One region of the Streptomyces sp. NPDC086549 genome, then DNA from elsewhere that is predicted to be linked to it. Evidence: riboswitches for the same ligand, from Rfam matches in the RefSeq annotation. Region 1 holds a riboswitch; each other region holds the start of a gene.
The links. Region 1 has a riboswitch for cyclic di-AMP ahead of ACIPSA_RS40095 (transglycosylase SLT domain-containing protein). Riboswitches for the same ligand answer to the same signal wherever they lie in the genome.
Positions count from the first base shown of each region.

Region 2: it holds a riboswitch for cyclic di-AMP, as region 1 does, so the genes downstream of both, ACIPSA_RS24590 (M23 family metallopeptidase) here and ACIPSA_RS40095 (transglycosylase SLT domain-containing protein) in region 1, are expected to answer to the same signal.
Region 3: it holds a riboswitch for cyclic di-AMP, as region 1 does, so the genes downstream of both, ACIPSA_RS09975 (NlpC/P60 family protein) here and ACIPSA_RS40095 (transglycosylase SLT domain-containing protein) in region 1, are expected to answer to the same signal.
Region 4: it holds a riboswitch for cyclic di-AMP, as region 1 does, so the genes downstream of both, ACIPSA_RS14325 (peptidoglycan DD-metalloendopeptidase family protein) here and ACIPSA_RS40095 (transglycosylase SLT domain-containing protein) in region 1, are expected to answer to the same signal.

Region 1 is NZ_JBIVBS010000017.1:199,609-202,953, forward strand. It holds gene ACIPSA_RS40090 (HAD family hydrolase) at 133-939, shown strand; gene ACIPSA_RS40095 (transglycosylase SLT domain-containing protein) at 960-1,454, opposite strand; cyclic di-AMP (ydaO/yuaA leader) riboswitch at 1,458-1,641, opposite strand; gene ACIPSA_RS40100 (polyprenyl synthetase family protein) at 2,272-3,282, shown strand.
Region 2 is NZ_JBIVBS010000007.1:427,051-430,395, reverse strand. It holds gene ACIPSA_RS24595 (aldo/keto reductase) at 1-662, opposite strand, end outside; gene ACIPSA_RS24590 (M23 family metallopeptidase) at 791-1,831, opposite strand; cyclic di-AMP (ydaO/yuaA leader) riboswitch at 1,839-1,998, opposite strand; tRNA gene ACIPSA_RS24585 (tRNA-Met) at 2,340-2,413, opposite strand; gene ACIPSA_RS24580 (dihydrofolate reductase family protein) at 2,463-3,345, opposite strand, start outside.
Region 3 is NZ_JBIVBS010000002.1:728,144-731,488, reverse strand. It holds gene ACIPSA_RS09980 (tellurite resistance/C4-dicarboxylate transporter family protein) at 1-345, opposite strand, end outside; gene ACIPSA_RS09975 (NlpC/P60 family protein) at 411-1,619, opposite strand; cyclic di-AMP (ydaO/yuaA leader) riboswitch at 1,628-1,800, opposite strand; gene pcrA (DNA helicase PcrA) at 2,064-3,345, shown strand, end outside.
Region 4 is NZ_JBIVBS010000003.1:748,521-751,865, forward strand. It holds gene ACIPSA_RS14320 (alpha-galactosidase) at 1-995, shown strand, start outside; cyclic di-AMP (ydaO/yuaA leader) riboswitch at 1,301-1,460, shown strand; gene ACIPSA_RS14325 (peptidoglycan DD-metalloendopeptidase family protein) at 1,465-2,442, shown strand; gene ACIPSA_RS14330 (SGNH/GDSL hydrolase family protein) at 2,623-3,345, shown strand, end outside.

The DNA of each region.
Region 1 (3,345 bases):
GCTTGATCATGGCGAAGACCACGATGGGGAGGGAAGACGGGGAGGGAAGGAGCCCGCGGGCACCACTTGGGGCTGAGTGAGGCGGCCGGACGGGGGTGAGTCGGAGCGGCGTGGTGTCCGTATTCTCTGATCATGGCCGCTCCCCCCGCTTATACACTCATCGCCACCGACCTGGACGGGACGCTGCTGCGCGGTGACGACACCCTCTCCGACCGGTCCCGCGCGGCGCTCGCGCGGGCGGTGGAGGCCGGCGCGCAGCACCTCGTGGTGACGGGGCGCCCGGCGCCGAGAGTGCGGCCGCTGCTGGAGGACCTCGGCGGCAAGGGGCTCGCGGTGTGCGGGCAGGGCGCGCAGTTGTACGACGCCGGCGCGGACCGTCTGCTGTGGTCGGTCACTTTGGACCGGGAGCTCGCCGAGACCGCGCTCGGCAAGATCGAGGCCGAGGTGGGACAGGTGTTCGCGGCCGTCGACCAGGACGGAGTGGATGGGCTCACGCTCATCGAGCCCGGGTACCTGATGCCCCATCCGACCCTGCCCGCCGTACGGGTCCGGCGGCGCGACGACCTCTGGTGCGAACCCATCAGCAAGGTCCTGCTCCGCCATCAGTCCTTGTCCGACGACGAGTTGGCGGACGCGGCGCGCGGAGTCGTGGGTTCGCTGGCGACGGTCACCATGTCGGGGCCAGGGACCGTCGAGCTCCAGCCGTGCGGCATCACCAAGGCCACGGGCCTGGCGCTGGCCGCCGAACACCTCGGTCTGAGCCGTGAACAGGCCCTCGCCTTCGGGGACATGCCCAACGACATCCCGATGTTCCGGTGGGCCGCCCACGGAGTGGCGATGGCCAACGCCCACCCCGAACTGAGGGCGGTCGCCGACGAGGTCACCTTGTCGAACGAGGACGACGGCATCGCCGTCGTCCTCGAGAGACTCTTCGCCTGACCCGCGTCAGTCAGGGCCTGTCAGTAGGCGCTGTTGACGTTGTCCATGGAGCCGTACCGCGCGGCCGCGTAGTTGCACGCGGCCGTGATGTTCGCGACCGGGTCGTAGATGTCGAAGGACGTTCCGGCCACGTGGTACGCGTTGAACGTCGGGTCGATGACCTGGAGCAGGCCCTTGGACGGGATGCCCTTGACCGCGTTGGAGTCCCACAGGTTGATGGCCCGCGGGTTGCCCGAGGACTCACGCATGATGTTGCGGTAGATGCCGTTGTAGGTGCCCGGAATGTGCTTCTCCGCCATGATCGCGAGGGACTCGCGGATCCAGCCGTCGAGGTTGTTCGGGTACCCGGCCAAGGTCGTGGCGGGCGTGGTGGCCGTGGTGGCCGTCGGGGCGGCCGAGGCGGTGGTCGCGCAGACCAGCGGGACGGCGAGCACCGTGACACCGGTGCCGGCGAAGGCGAGCTTGCGGATGAGGCGGGACGTGCGGGTGCTGATGTGCTGAGCGGCAGCAGGCATGGCGAAGTTCCTCTCCGTCGCCTGCGAGGTGAGCTGTCGGGTTCGGGCGGGGAGGTGCCCGGCCGTGCCTCCGTGAGGCGGCACGACTTCACCCCTAGCCGTTCCGTGCGACGTGTGTCGTCCGGCCCGGCGACTTACCTGGTTCCCCCGCTCCTGCCTACGCGAATGAGTTCGTCGATGGGTTACGTCGGGCGGCGGCAGGATTAGGCGTCCGCCTGACAGGCTCGGAAGCTATGCGAGAGCACATGTCGGGAACAAGTACCTGATTCACAGAACGCACCATTTGACCTTGGTCTGATACGTATGAGGTACTTGATCCTTTGCGGGTGCCAAGCCTCAACTGACTTACGGGCAAAGGGTGGAACGGGTGTCGGGGGTGCGGTGCGCCATCGGGGCCACGTGACCCAACTCACGGAATAACAATCGCGGCGAAACGGACATGCAGGTCACGGCGGATCCGGTCGGTTCCGGGAGGTCGACCGCCGGATCGGGTGGTGGGCCGTGGTCGGGGCGGCCCTCGTTCGGCCAGACGGAGGACCGTGTCCGATGGATCGGGTACGTGGATCAGGTGTGGGCACCGGGTACATGGAGACCGGGTATATAGGAACGAAAAGTGTCACATCGTGGTGAATCTATAAATATCGAACCATATCTCCTGATCATGAACATACCGGTCGTGATCCGATACCGCCTGGGCTGTAACCGTGGGCGCTATCGGTGATCGAAACCTGACCGGATACGCTGACTTGAGTGATGGCAGCGACCTATCGACAAACCGTGTAATCGCCAGCAGACACCAGCAGACAGGAGACCCCACGTGACCGTCGTCGGGCCGTTCGGGCTGAGCGTGCGGGACCAGGCTCTGGAAGCCGATGTCCAGGCCGGAATGGCCGCTGTCGAGGAAGGCTTGCTCGAAGCCACCAAGAGCGAGGTCCCGTTCATCACGGAGGCCGCGCAGCACCTCGTGAGGGCGGGCGGGAAGCGGTTCCGGCCGCTGCTCGTGATGCTCGCGGCGCAGTTCGGTGACCCGTACGCGCCGGGTGTCGTGCCCTCGGCCGTGGTCGTCGAGCTGACGCACCTCGCGACGCTGTACCACGACGACGTGATGGACGAGGCGGCGGTACGCCGCGGGGTGGACAGCGCGAACACCCGTTGGGGCAACTCGGTCGCCGTCCTCACGGGTGACTTCCTGTTCGCCCGCGCCTCGCAGATCCTCGCCGACCTCGGCCCCGAGGCGGTGCGGGTCCAGGCCCTCGCGTTCGAGCGGCTGGTCACCGGACAGATCCTGGAGACGGCGGGGCCGTCGGACGGCCGGGATCCGGTCGAGCACTACCTGGACGTGCTGGGCGGCAAGACGGGGTCGCTGGTGGCCGTGTCGTGCCGGTTCGGGGCGATGATGTCGGGGGCCGACGAGACGGTCGTCGACGTGCTGACCCAGTACGGCGAACGGCTCGGCGTCGCCTTCCAGCTGGCGGACGACGTGCTCGACATCGCGTCCGACTCGCACGAGTCCGGGAAGACGCCGGGCACCGATCTGCGGGAGGGCATCCCGACGCTTCCGGTGCTGCGGCTGCGGGAGCGGGCGGCGCGGCTGGGGCTGGCCGAGGACATCGCGCTCTGCGAGCTCCTCGACTCCGACCTGACCGACGACGCCCGCCACGCCGAGGCGCTGGCCGGCCTGCGGGCGCATCCGGCGCTGGAGCAGGCCCGGCGCGACACCGTGCGCTACGCGGAGGACGCGCGGGCGGCACTGGCCCCGCTGCCGGAGTGCGACTCGAAGGCCGCGCTGGTCGAGCTGTGCGACGCGGTGGTGCACCGGGCCGGGTAGTTCCCGGGCGAGGGCCGTGTGGTGCCCGAGCGGAAGGCCGGGTGGTGCCCGTGCGAAGGCCCG
Region 2 (3,345 bases), on a different contig from region 1:
TTGCCCGTGAGGAAGCCGGCGGCCAGGGCGAAGTACGGGACGGCCGCGAGGCCGCTGCGGATGACGACGTCCTGCAGGGGGCCCTCGTAGGTGTCGCGGGAGACGAGGTTGTAGTGCGGCTGGAGCGCCACGTACCGCGCCAGGCCCTCGCGGTCGGAGAAGTCCAGGGAGGCCTGGAGGCGCTCCGGGGTGATGTTGGAGGCGGCAATGTGCCGTACCTTGCCCGCCTTCACCAGCTCGTCCAGCGCGCCGATGATCTCCTCGACCGGCACTTCGGGCTTGTCGAAGTGGGTGTAGTAGAGATCGATGTAGTCGGTGTCCAGGCGGCGGAGGGAGGCGTCGGCCGCGGCCCTGATGTTCGCGGCGGACAGGCCCTGGAAATCGGGGTGCTGGCTCACCTTGGTCGCGATCACCACGTCGGAACGGTTGCCGCGGGCCTTGGTCCACTTGCCGACGATCGTCTCGGACTCGCCGCCCGTGTGGCCCTCGACCCACGCCGAGTAGGAGTCCGCGGTGTCGACGAAATTGCCGCCGGCGGCCGCGTAGGCGTCCAGGACGGCGAAGGAGGAGGCCTCGTCGGCGGTCCACCCGAAGACGTTGCCGCCGAGGGCGAGCGGGAAGACCTCGAGGTCGGAGGAGCCGAGTTTACGAAGGGAAGTCATGTTCTGTGACAACGGCCACAGCAGAACGGAAGATTCCGGACGCACCCGCAAAGATCCCGTAAACACCTGACCGGCAGCCCTGACGTCGGGGGGGTGTCGTCAGGACTGCCGGGGATCGAAGAGGTGTCTCAGGGGTTGACGCCCCTGCTGCGGAGCCACGTCATCGGGTCGATGCCGGTGGCCTGGCCGCCGGGGTGGACCTCCAGGTGCAGGTGCGGGCCGGTGACGTTGCCGGTGGCGCCCACGCGGCCGATGACGTCGCCGGTGCCGACCTTCTGCCCGACCGAGACGCTGATCGAGGACTGGTGGCAGAACCACAGCTCGGTGCCGTCGTCGAGGGTGAGGATCGTGCGGTAGCCGTAGGAGCCTGCCCAGCCCGCCTCGGTGATCGTGCCGCTGTGAATGGCCTTGATGAGCGTGCCCGTGGGCGCGGCGAAGTCGAGGCCGGTGTGGTAGCCGGACGACCACATGGCGCCGGCCTCACCGAAGGTCGAGGTGATCGTGTACGAGGAGGTCGGCAGCGTGTACTGCTTGGCCAGCCGGGCCAGCCGCTCGGCCTCGGCCTTCTTCTTGGCCGCGGCCTCCGCCGCCGCCTTGCTGTCGGCGGCCTTGGCCGCGGCGGCCTTCTCCGCCTTGGCGGCCGCGTCGGCGACCTGCTTGTCGGCGGCGGCCACGACAGCGGCGGCGGCCTTGCTGTCGACCTGGCCCTGCTGCCTCTCGGCCTGGGCCATGATGCGGTTGCGCAGCGCCTCACCGGCGTCGGAGGCGCCCTGGGCGCTGTCGGCGGAGGTCATGCCGACGTTGCTGAGGGGGGTGGCGGAGCCCTTGGGGGCGTCCGAGGAGGCGTCGTCGCCGAGCAGGGAGCCGACGGAGGGCAGGTCGGGCATGGAGATGGACACCGGCGGCTTGCCGGTGTTGGCGCTGGCCATGCCGCCCGCGCCGACGGCGGCTATGACGCCGACGCCCAGGACCGTGGAGCTGCGGGCGAGTCCGCCGCCGCCGCGCTGCTTGGCGACGCGGTGCCGGCCGCGTACCGGGCTGATGGACTCCTCGGTGGGGTTCCATTCCTCCCAGGGGCCCTCGTCGGTGCGGTAGCTGCCGTAACCGAAGGTCTCGGTGTGCTCACTCGGCACGAACGGGGCTGTGGGGGCAGGCCGGTTGGACGCCACGCGGGCGCACTCCTTTCCTTCCGCCGCCTACCGGGTTAGCTGACGGGTTCGGAGCAGGAAGGTCTCCTACGCGCGTATACCGGCCGTTGCTCCACGGCGGCTTCCGCGTGATTCACCCCAAGGTGGTGGTTCCCCGGTTCCCTCGCGGGATTCGGCGCGTGCGCACGGAGCCGACTCTTGTGACGGCTGGGACGACCGCGCTGCGTTATCGAACGTTAATAGACCCCCGTGTCAGATTCCAAGCTGTTCTGCTTGATCGTTAATGTTTTTCGTGCGGGACTTACACGCCATGACCGGCGAAAAACGGGCGAGTTGACCGCGGTACATGAGTCACCGCGGTTTTGATGGTGACTCGGATGTTACGCGGAGGGCTGCCATCCGGTCACTCTTCGTGATATTCGGACTGGTTCACGGGCCGGTCCACGGGCTGGTTCACGGAACACACAGAAAACACAGCAAACACTCAGGGCCGGAATCCGTGTACTGGATTCCGGCCCTGAGCCTTGAGTAGCGGGGACAGGATTTGAACCTGCGACCTCTGGGTTATGAGCCCAGCGAGCTACCGAGCTGCTCCACCCCGCGTCGGTGTGCCTTAAGCATACGCCATGCTCAGGGGTGCAAGTGCACGGGTTTATTCGCGGGCCAGCAGATGGCGGTTCGGCGCCTTGGCCCGGCCCTCGTACTCGGGCAGTACGACGACGTCGACGCCCTGGCCCGCCAGCAGCCCGCTGCCGTCGGCCCCCGCCACGAACGTGTCCGGCTCCCGCCATGCGGTGACCACCCGCCGTACCCCCGCCTCCAGGATCAGCCGCGCGCAGGGAGCGGGCCGCGAGGCCCGCCGGGCGCAGGGCTCCAGGCTGCTGTACACCGTGGCGGCGGCCAGCCTCGGGTCGGCCGGGTCGATCTTGGCCAGCGCCGCCTCCTCGGCGTGCACGACCGGGTCGTCGCCCTCCCGCGAGTGGCCCCGCGCCAGCTCGGTCCCGTCCGCGGCGACCACGACCGCGCCCACGCTGAACGCCGTCTCCGAGGGCGGGCACAGCGCCGCCAGCTCGCAGGCGATGCGCATCCAGTGCCGGTCCGCCGCGGTGACCGACGCCCCGGTGCCGGGCGCTGTCGGCTCGTAGCGCATCAGCACGACGTCCTCGATGCGGCGCGTCTCCGCGAGCCGCAGCCGCCCGCCCTGGTAGCCCCCGGGGCCGAACAGCCGGGGCGCCCCCGGATCCCCCACGAAGAGCGGGGCGAGGACCAGCTGGAGTTCGTCGGCGAGGCCTTGGCGCAGCAGCTGGGTGTGGATGGTGCCGCCGCCCTCGACCATCAGGCGGCGCACCCCGCGCTCCGCGTACAGGTGCGTGAGCAGTGCTCGCCAGTCGAGGTCGGGGCCCAGCGGGACGATGTCGGCGGCGAGGCCGAGTCCCCGTGCGCGTTCGGCGCCCTTCTCCGTCGTGTAGAGGACCTTCTCGCCGCCCGTGTGCCAGAACTTCGCGTCCGGGTCCAGATCGCCGGAGCCGCTGACG
Region 3 (3,345 bases), on a different contig from region 1:
CAGCACCGGCCAGAGCACCGCGGCAAGGGCGAGCAGCGCCGCGGCCAGAGCCTGCCACCCCAGCGCCGAGAAGCAGGTTCCCAGCACCGAGGTCGCGGCGACGGCGGTGAGCGCGCCCGGCGTCCGGGCCTCGGCCGCCCACCGCTCCCGTTCCCACAGCAGCCCCACGCCGAAGTCCACCGCCAGCGCCAGCCACGCGACACAGGTCATCGCGAGGGCGACCAGGGACACGGCCTCGTAGCCCGCCAGACGCAGCCCCGTCGACACGATGCCGGTCGCCATCACGGCGGCCCCGGCCGTCGGCGGCCGCCGCTTCCACCAGACGCGCAGGGAGGAGGCGGGCATGGCCCGATGCTAGGGAGCCGTGTGCGTCTTTCGGGCGGGGCACGCGGGCGCGTGCCCCGAAAGACTCAGGCCGGTCGCACCACGCTGTGGATGATCGACTCGCCGCCGTAGTAGATCGACTCCTCGCGGACGTAGGCGCCGGGCTTCGGGGCGTGGATCATCATGCCGTTGCCGATGTAGAGGCCGACGTGGCTGATGTCGTCGTAGAAGAAGATCAGGTCGCCGGGTTTTGCGTCGGCGAGGGAGACCGTGGTGCCCGCGTCGACCTGGTCCCAGGTGGTGCGGGGGAGGTTGACTCCGGCGGCCTTCCAGGAGGCCTGGGTGAGACCCGAGCAGTCGTAGGACCCGGGGCCGGTGGCGCCCCAGACGTACGGCTTGCCGATCTGCGCGCGGGCGAAGGCGATCGCCTTCTCCGCCTTGGTGGTGTAGGTGGAGTCGGAGGTCGAGCCGGTCGAGCCGGTGGAGGTCGACGAACCGGACGAACCCGTCGAACCCGTGGAGGTCGTCGAGCCCGTGGAGCCGGCCGTCTGCTGTGCCGCCTTCTCCGCCGCCGCCTTCTCGGCCGCCGCCTGCTGCTTCGCGAGCTCCGCGGCCTTCCGCGCGGCCTCCTCCTGCTTCTGCTTCTCGATCGCCGCGAGCCGCGCCTTCTCCGCCACCGTCAGCTTGGACAGCAGCTCGCGCGCCGTGGCGAGCTTCGTCTGGACGGTGGCCTTGGCGGTCTTCAGTTCGTCCTGCGACTCGGTCAGCGTTTCGAGGCTCTGAGTGGCCTCCCGCCGCTTCTTCATGGTCGCGGACTGCTGGGTGACGTAGTCGTCGACCGCGTCCTTCTGGCGTGAGGTCAGCCGGCCCATCAGCTGGGTCTGGTCGAAGTAGTCCTGCGGGTCGTCCGCGAGCAGGAAGGTGGCGGTGTCGGGCGCGGCGGCGCCGGTCCGGTACTGGGCCGCGGCGAACGAGCCCAGCTCCTCACGCGCCTTGTTCAGCTTGTCCGTGCGCCGGGCCACGTCGTCCAGCAGGGAATCGACGTGCTTGCGCTGCTTGCCGGCCTGCTCCTTGGCCGCGTTGTACTTCTCGGTGGCCGACTCCGCCTGGCGGTAGAGGTCGTCGACCTTCTTCTCGACCTCCTCGACGCTCGGCTTGTTGCCGTCGGCGGAGGGGGTGGCTTCGGCCGTCTGGGACAGCAGGGCGACCGAGGTGAGGGCGGCGGTGGCGAGGGCGGGGGTGCGTATGCCTGCTACGCGGGTACCTGCGGGGCGCGACTTGCGGTGCGACGCCAAGAGAGGCGACTCCTTCCGTGTTCCGCCTACCGAGTTAGCTGTCGGGTTCGGGCGGGTGGTTCGGAAGGGTTGCCCTACGGTCCTTTTCCCGAAGGAGAGTTGGACCGATTCACCCCAAGGTCGGTGGGTCCCCGGCTCCGGCTGCCGCGAGGAGGCGCGCCGGACTCGGCGGAGGCCGCGCGGCCCGGCGACGTTCGCCGGTGGGTGTCGTACGGCCCGCCCGAGACGGTAGCCAACTGGTGTGGCCCGTGTGAAGGTTGATGGGCGATATGCCCGATACATTTTTGTGACCTGAGGGTGGGATTCCGTCCGCGTGACGGCACGTTTCCGGAGCGTGAGGCTGTTGTCCGGCTCACAGGCCGGGAAGATCCCTTGCGTGCGGGGCCGGCCTTGTTCCCGGGGCGGCGGTCGTTTGTCGGTGGGGCGCCCTAGACTCGGAGAGCGATGAGCAGCCTCTTTGACGACAGCTTCCTGGCGAGCCTCCAGGCCCCCCGCGGCCACGAGGAGGAACCTCCGCCGCCGCCCGAGGACGATTACGCTCCGGAACCGGTTCCGGACGATCTGTTCGGGGGGAAGTTCGACGCGCCGCCGGACCGGGACCAGTACTACCGCGACGGCGCCCCGCGCCCGGTGCTCGACGCCGCCGCGCTCCTGGACGGGCTGAACGAGAACCAGCGCGCCGCCGTCGTCCACGCCGGCTCCCCGCTGCTCATCGTGGCCGGCGCCGGCTCCGGCAAGACCCGTGTGCTCACCCACCGCATCGCCCACCTGCTGGCCGAGCGGAACGTGCACCCGGGCCAGATCCTCGCGATCACCTTCACCAACAAGGCCGCGGGCGAGATGAAGGAGCGCGTCGAGCAGCTCGTCGGTCCGCGCGCCAACGCGATGTGGGTGATGACCTTCCACAGCGCGTGTGTGCGCATCCTGCGCCGCGAGAGCAAGAGGCTCGGCTTCACGTCGTCGTTCTCGATCTACGACGCCGCCGACAGCAAGCGTCTGATGGCGCTGGTCTGCCGCGACCTGGACCTCGACCCCAAGCGCTTCCCGCCGAAGTCCTTCAGCGCCAAGATCAGCAACCTGAAGAACGAGCTGATCGACGAGGAGGACTTCGCCGCCCGGGCCGCGGACGGATTCGAGAAGACCCTCGCCCAGGCCTACGCCATGTACCAGTCGCGGCTGCGCGAGGCGAACGCCCTCGACTTCGACGACCTGATCATGACGACGGTCAACCTGCTGCGCGCCTTCCCGGACGTCGCCGAGCACTACCGCCGCCGCTTCCGGCACGTCCTCGTCGACGAGTACCAGGACACCAACCACGCCCAGTACGCCCTCGTGCGCGAGCTCGTCGGCACCGCCGAGCACCCGGTGGACGTACCGTCCGGCGAGTACGACCTCCAGCCCGCCGAACTGTGCGTCGTGGGTGACGCCGACCAGTCGATCTACGCCTTCCGGGGCGCGACGATCCGCAACATCCTCCAGTTCGAGGAGGACTACCCGAACGCGACGACGATCCTCCTGGAGCAGAACTACCGCTCCACGCAGACGATCCTCTCCGCTGCCAACGCGGTCATCGAGCGCAACGAGTCCCGCCGCCCCAAGAACCTGTGGACCAACGCGGGCGCGGGCGCGCAGATCACCGGGTATGTCGCCGACACCGAGCACGACGAGGCACAGTTCGTTTCCGACGAGATAGACCGCCTCACGGACGCGGGCGAGGCGAAGGCGG
Region 4 (3,345 bases), on a different contig from region 1:
GCCTCAAGCCGCTCGCCGACTATGTGCACGCCCTCGGCATGCAGTTCGGTATCTGGGTCGAGCCCGAGATGGTCAACCCGGACAGCGACCTGTACCGCGCACACCCCGACTGGGTGCAGTACCAGTCGGGACGAAAGCGGACGGAACTGCGCAATCAGCTCGTTCTCAACCTGGCCCGCGAGGACGTCCAGGAGTACCTCTGGGAGCAGCTCGACAGCCTGCTCTCCAGTGCCCCCGTCGACTATGTGAAGTGGGACTTCAACCGCTGCTTCACCGACGCGGGCTGGCCCGGGGACCCGTACCCGCAGCGGCTCTGGGTCGACCATGTGCGCGCCCTGTACGCCCTCCTGGACCGGCTGCGGGCGGCCCACCCGGGCGTCGCGTTCGAGTCCTGCTCGGGCGGCGGCGGCCGGATCGACCTCGGTGTGATGAGCCGTACCGACCAGGTGTGGACCTCCGACAACACCGACCCGCTCGACCGGCTCGCCATCCAGCACGGCTTCAGCCAGATCCACCCGGCGCGGATCATGGCCGCCTGGGTCACCGACAGCCCGAACCACCAGCTCAACGGCAGGGTCAGCTCGCTGCGCTTCCGCTTCGTGAGTGCGATGGCGGGCGTCCTCGGGGTCGGCGGCGACCTCGCGGAATGGACCGAGGGTGAACTCGCCGAGGCCCGGGAGTGGGTGGAGCTCTACAAGGACATCCGCCCGGTGGTGCAGCACGGCGAGCTGTACCGGCTGCGGCCGCCGGAGGGCGGGCTGAGTGCGGTGCAGTACGTGCGCGGGGACGAGGCCGTCGTACTCGCCTGGCTCCAGGCCCAGCGGTACGGCGAGCCGGCCCCGGCGCTGCGGCTGCGCGGCCTCGACCCGACGGCTTCGTACGAATGCCGCGAAACGGGCGAAGTGCATCGCGGTGCCGTACTGCTGCACCACGGGCTGCGTACCGGGCTGCGGGGCGATCTCGACGCGGCGGTCTTCCGTTTCCGGCGCATCTGAGTGGCATGCCCGGATTGACCCATTCATCCAAACTCGCTCCGGAATGAAGGGGCCTGGAAGACGGTGCGTGAGGAGCGTCATATCCGTGACCGTCCGTCGCGCGTCATGCCTACGTAATTCGCCTGCTTCCCCTGGGGATTGAGCAGGGAAATGCCGCGGGAATTCACGGAGGGTGACCGGGAATTCCCGTAACGGATCATGTGAAACACGGACACAGGGAATTTTCTGCTTGTCGCTCCGCATCCCGGTCGCTTACGTTCGCCCCAATCCGGACGGAACGCCGAATCCTGCCGCCGCCCGGAGTCCCCACACAATCACCCGTGTACGGCAGGAGCGGGGGACCCACCAGGTATGACTGCCTGTCCCGGTCTCCGGGACGGCTAGGGGTGAAGTCGCGCTCCGCGCGCGGCCGGGCAGCTCCAGCCCGAACCCGACAGCTCACCTCGCAGGCGCCGGAGAGGAATTCGCCATGCCCGCGAAGGGTAAGCACCGCCGCCCCAAGCCCCGCCGCTTCACCCGCAGGATCGCCGTCGCCGGTACCGGTGGCGCCGCGCTGGCGCTGCCGCTGATCGGGGCCGCCGGTGCCCATGCGGCCACTCCGCAGTCCGCTCCCGAAAAGGCCGTCCAGTCGCTTCCGACGTTCGAGAAGAAGGCCGCGCCGGTGCATTCGGGTGCGCGCACTTACACGGTGAAGACCGGCGACTACCTGTCGAGGATCGCCGAGGAGCAGAACGTCCGTGGCGGCTGGCACCGGCTCTACCGGGACAACCGCGAGGCCGTCGGCGACAACCCGTCGCTGATCCACCCCGGTCTGAAGCTCGCCCTCGGCAAGAAGGCCGCGCCGAGCGCCACGCCCTCGTCCTCGAACCCCTCGCGGCCGTCGTCCTCCTCCGCCTCGTCCGCGAAGTCGTCGTCAGCGCAGTCGTCGTCCGCGTCGGACGCTTCCGCCGCGTCGAACTCTTCCTTCGCGCCGGACGCTTCCTCCGCGTCGGACGTGTCGACGCAGAACGCCCAGACCACGACCGCCGGCGTCTCGACCGGGTACACCCTCCCGGTGACGGGTGCCGCCGTCGGCACCGGCTACCACGTGCCGGGCGGCATGTGGTCCAGCGGCTACCACACGGGCGTCGACTTCGTCGTCCCGACCGGCACCTCGGTCAAGGCCGTGGCCGCGGGCACCGTCGTCTCCGCGGGCTGGGGCGGCGCGTACGGCAACCAGGTCGTCATCAAGCTCGACGACGGCTACTACGCGCAGTACGCCCACCTGTCCCAGCTCTCCGTCTCGGCCGGCCAGACCGTGGTCGCGGGCCAGCAGGTCGGCCTCTCCGGCGCGACCGGCAACGTCACGGGCCCGCACCTGCACTTCGAGATCCGCACCACGCCGAACTACGGCTCGGACGTGGACCCGGTCGGCTACCTCCGCTCGCACGGCGCCCCCGTCGCGTGACGGCCGGCCCCGCCGGTGCGCCTCAACGCGCCTGGGCGGGGCCCTATTCCCTCGTTGGCAAACTATTTAAGAGTGTCTTATCTCACCGTTCGTCAACCTCTTCTTACGGTCGCGTAGGTCACATCCGAAGGTGAATCATGGGCCGATGTGGCAGACGATTCGAAGAGTGACAACAGATCAGTGATCGGGTCGTACGTGGCGGTGGGGGACAGCTTCACCGAGGGCGTCGGCGACCCCGGCCCGGACGGGGCATTCGTCGGCTGGGCCGACCGCTTCGCGGTGCTTCTCGCGGACCGGCGGCCCGAGGGCGACTTCGAATACAACAACCTCGCGGTACGCGGGAAGCTGCTCGACCAGATCGTGGCCGACCAGCTCCCGCAGGCCGTGGAACTCGCGCCGGACCTGGTGTCCTTCTGCGCGGGCGGCAACGACATCCTCCGCCCCGGCGGGGACCCGGACGAGGTGGCCGAGCGCTTCGAGCGGGCGGTCGCCCGGCTGACCGAGGCGGTCGGCACGGTCATGGTGACGACCGGGTTCGACACCCGTGGCGTGCCCGTGCTCAAGCACCTGCGCGGCAAGATCGCCACGTACAACGGGCACGTCCGGGCCATCGCCGACCGGTACGGCTGCCCGGTGCTCGACCTCTGGTCCCTGAAGACCCTCCAGGACCGGCGCGCCTGGGACGGCGACCGGCTCCACCTCTCGTCCGACGGGCACACGCGCGTCGCGCTGCGGGCGGGCCAGGTGCTCGGCCTGGAGATCCCGGCCGAGCCGGACCAGCCCTGGCCTCCGCTTCCGCCCCGCGGCACCCTCGACGTGCGCCGCGACGACGTCCAGTGGGCCCGTGAGTACCTGGTCCCGTGGATCGGGCGGCGGTTGCGCGGGGAGTCGTCGGGAGACCAC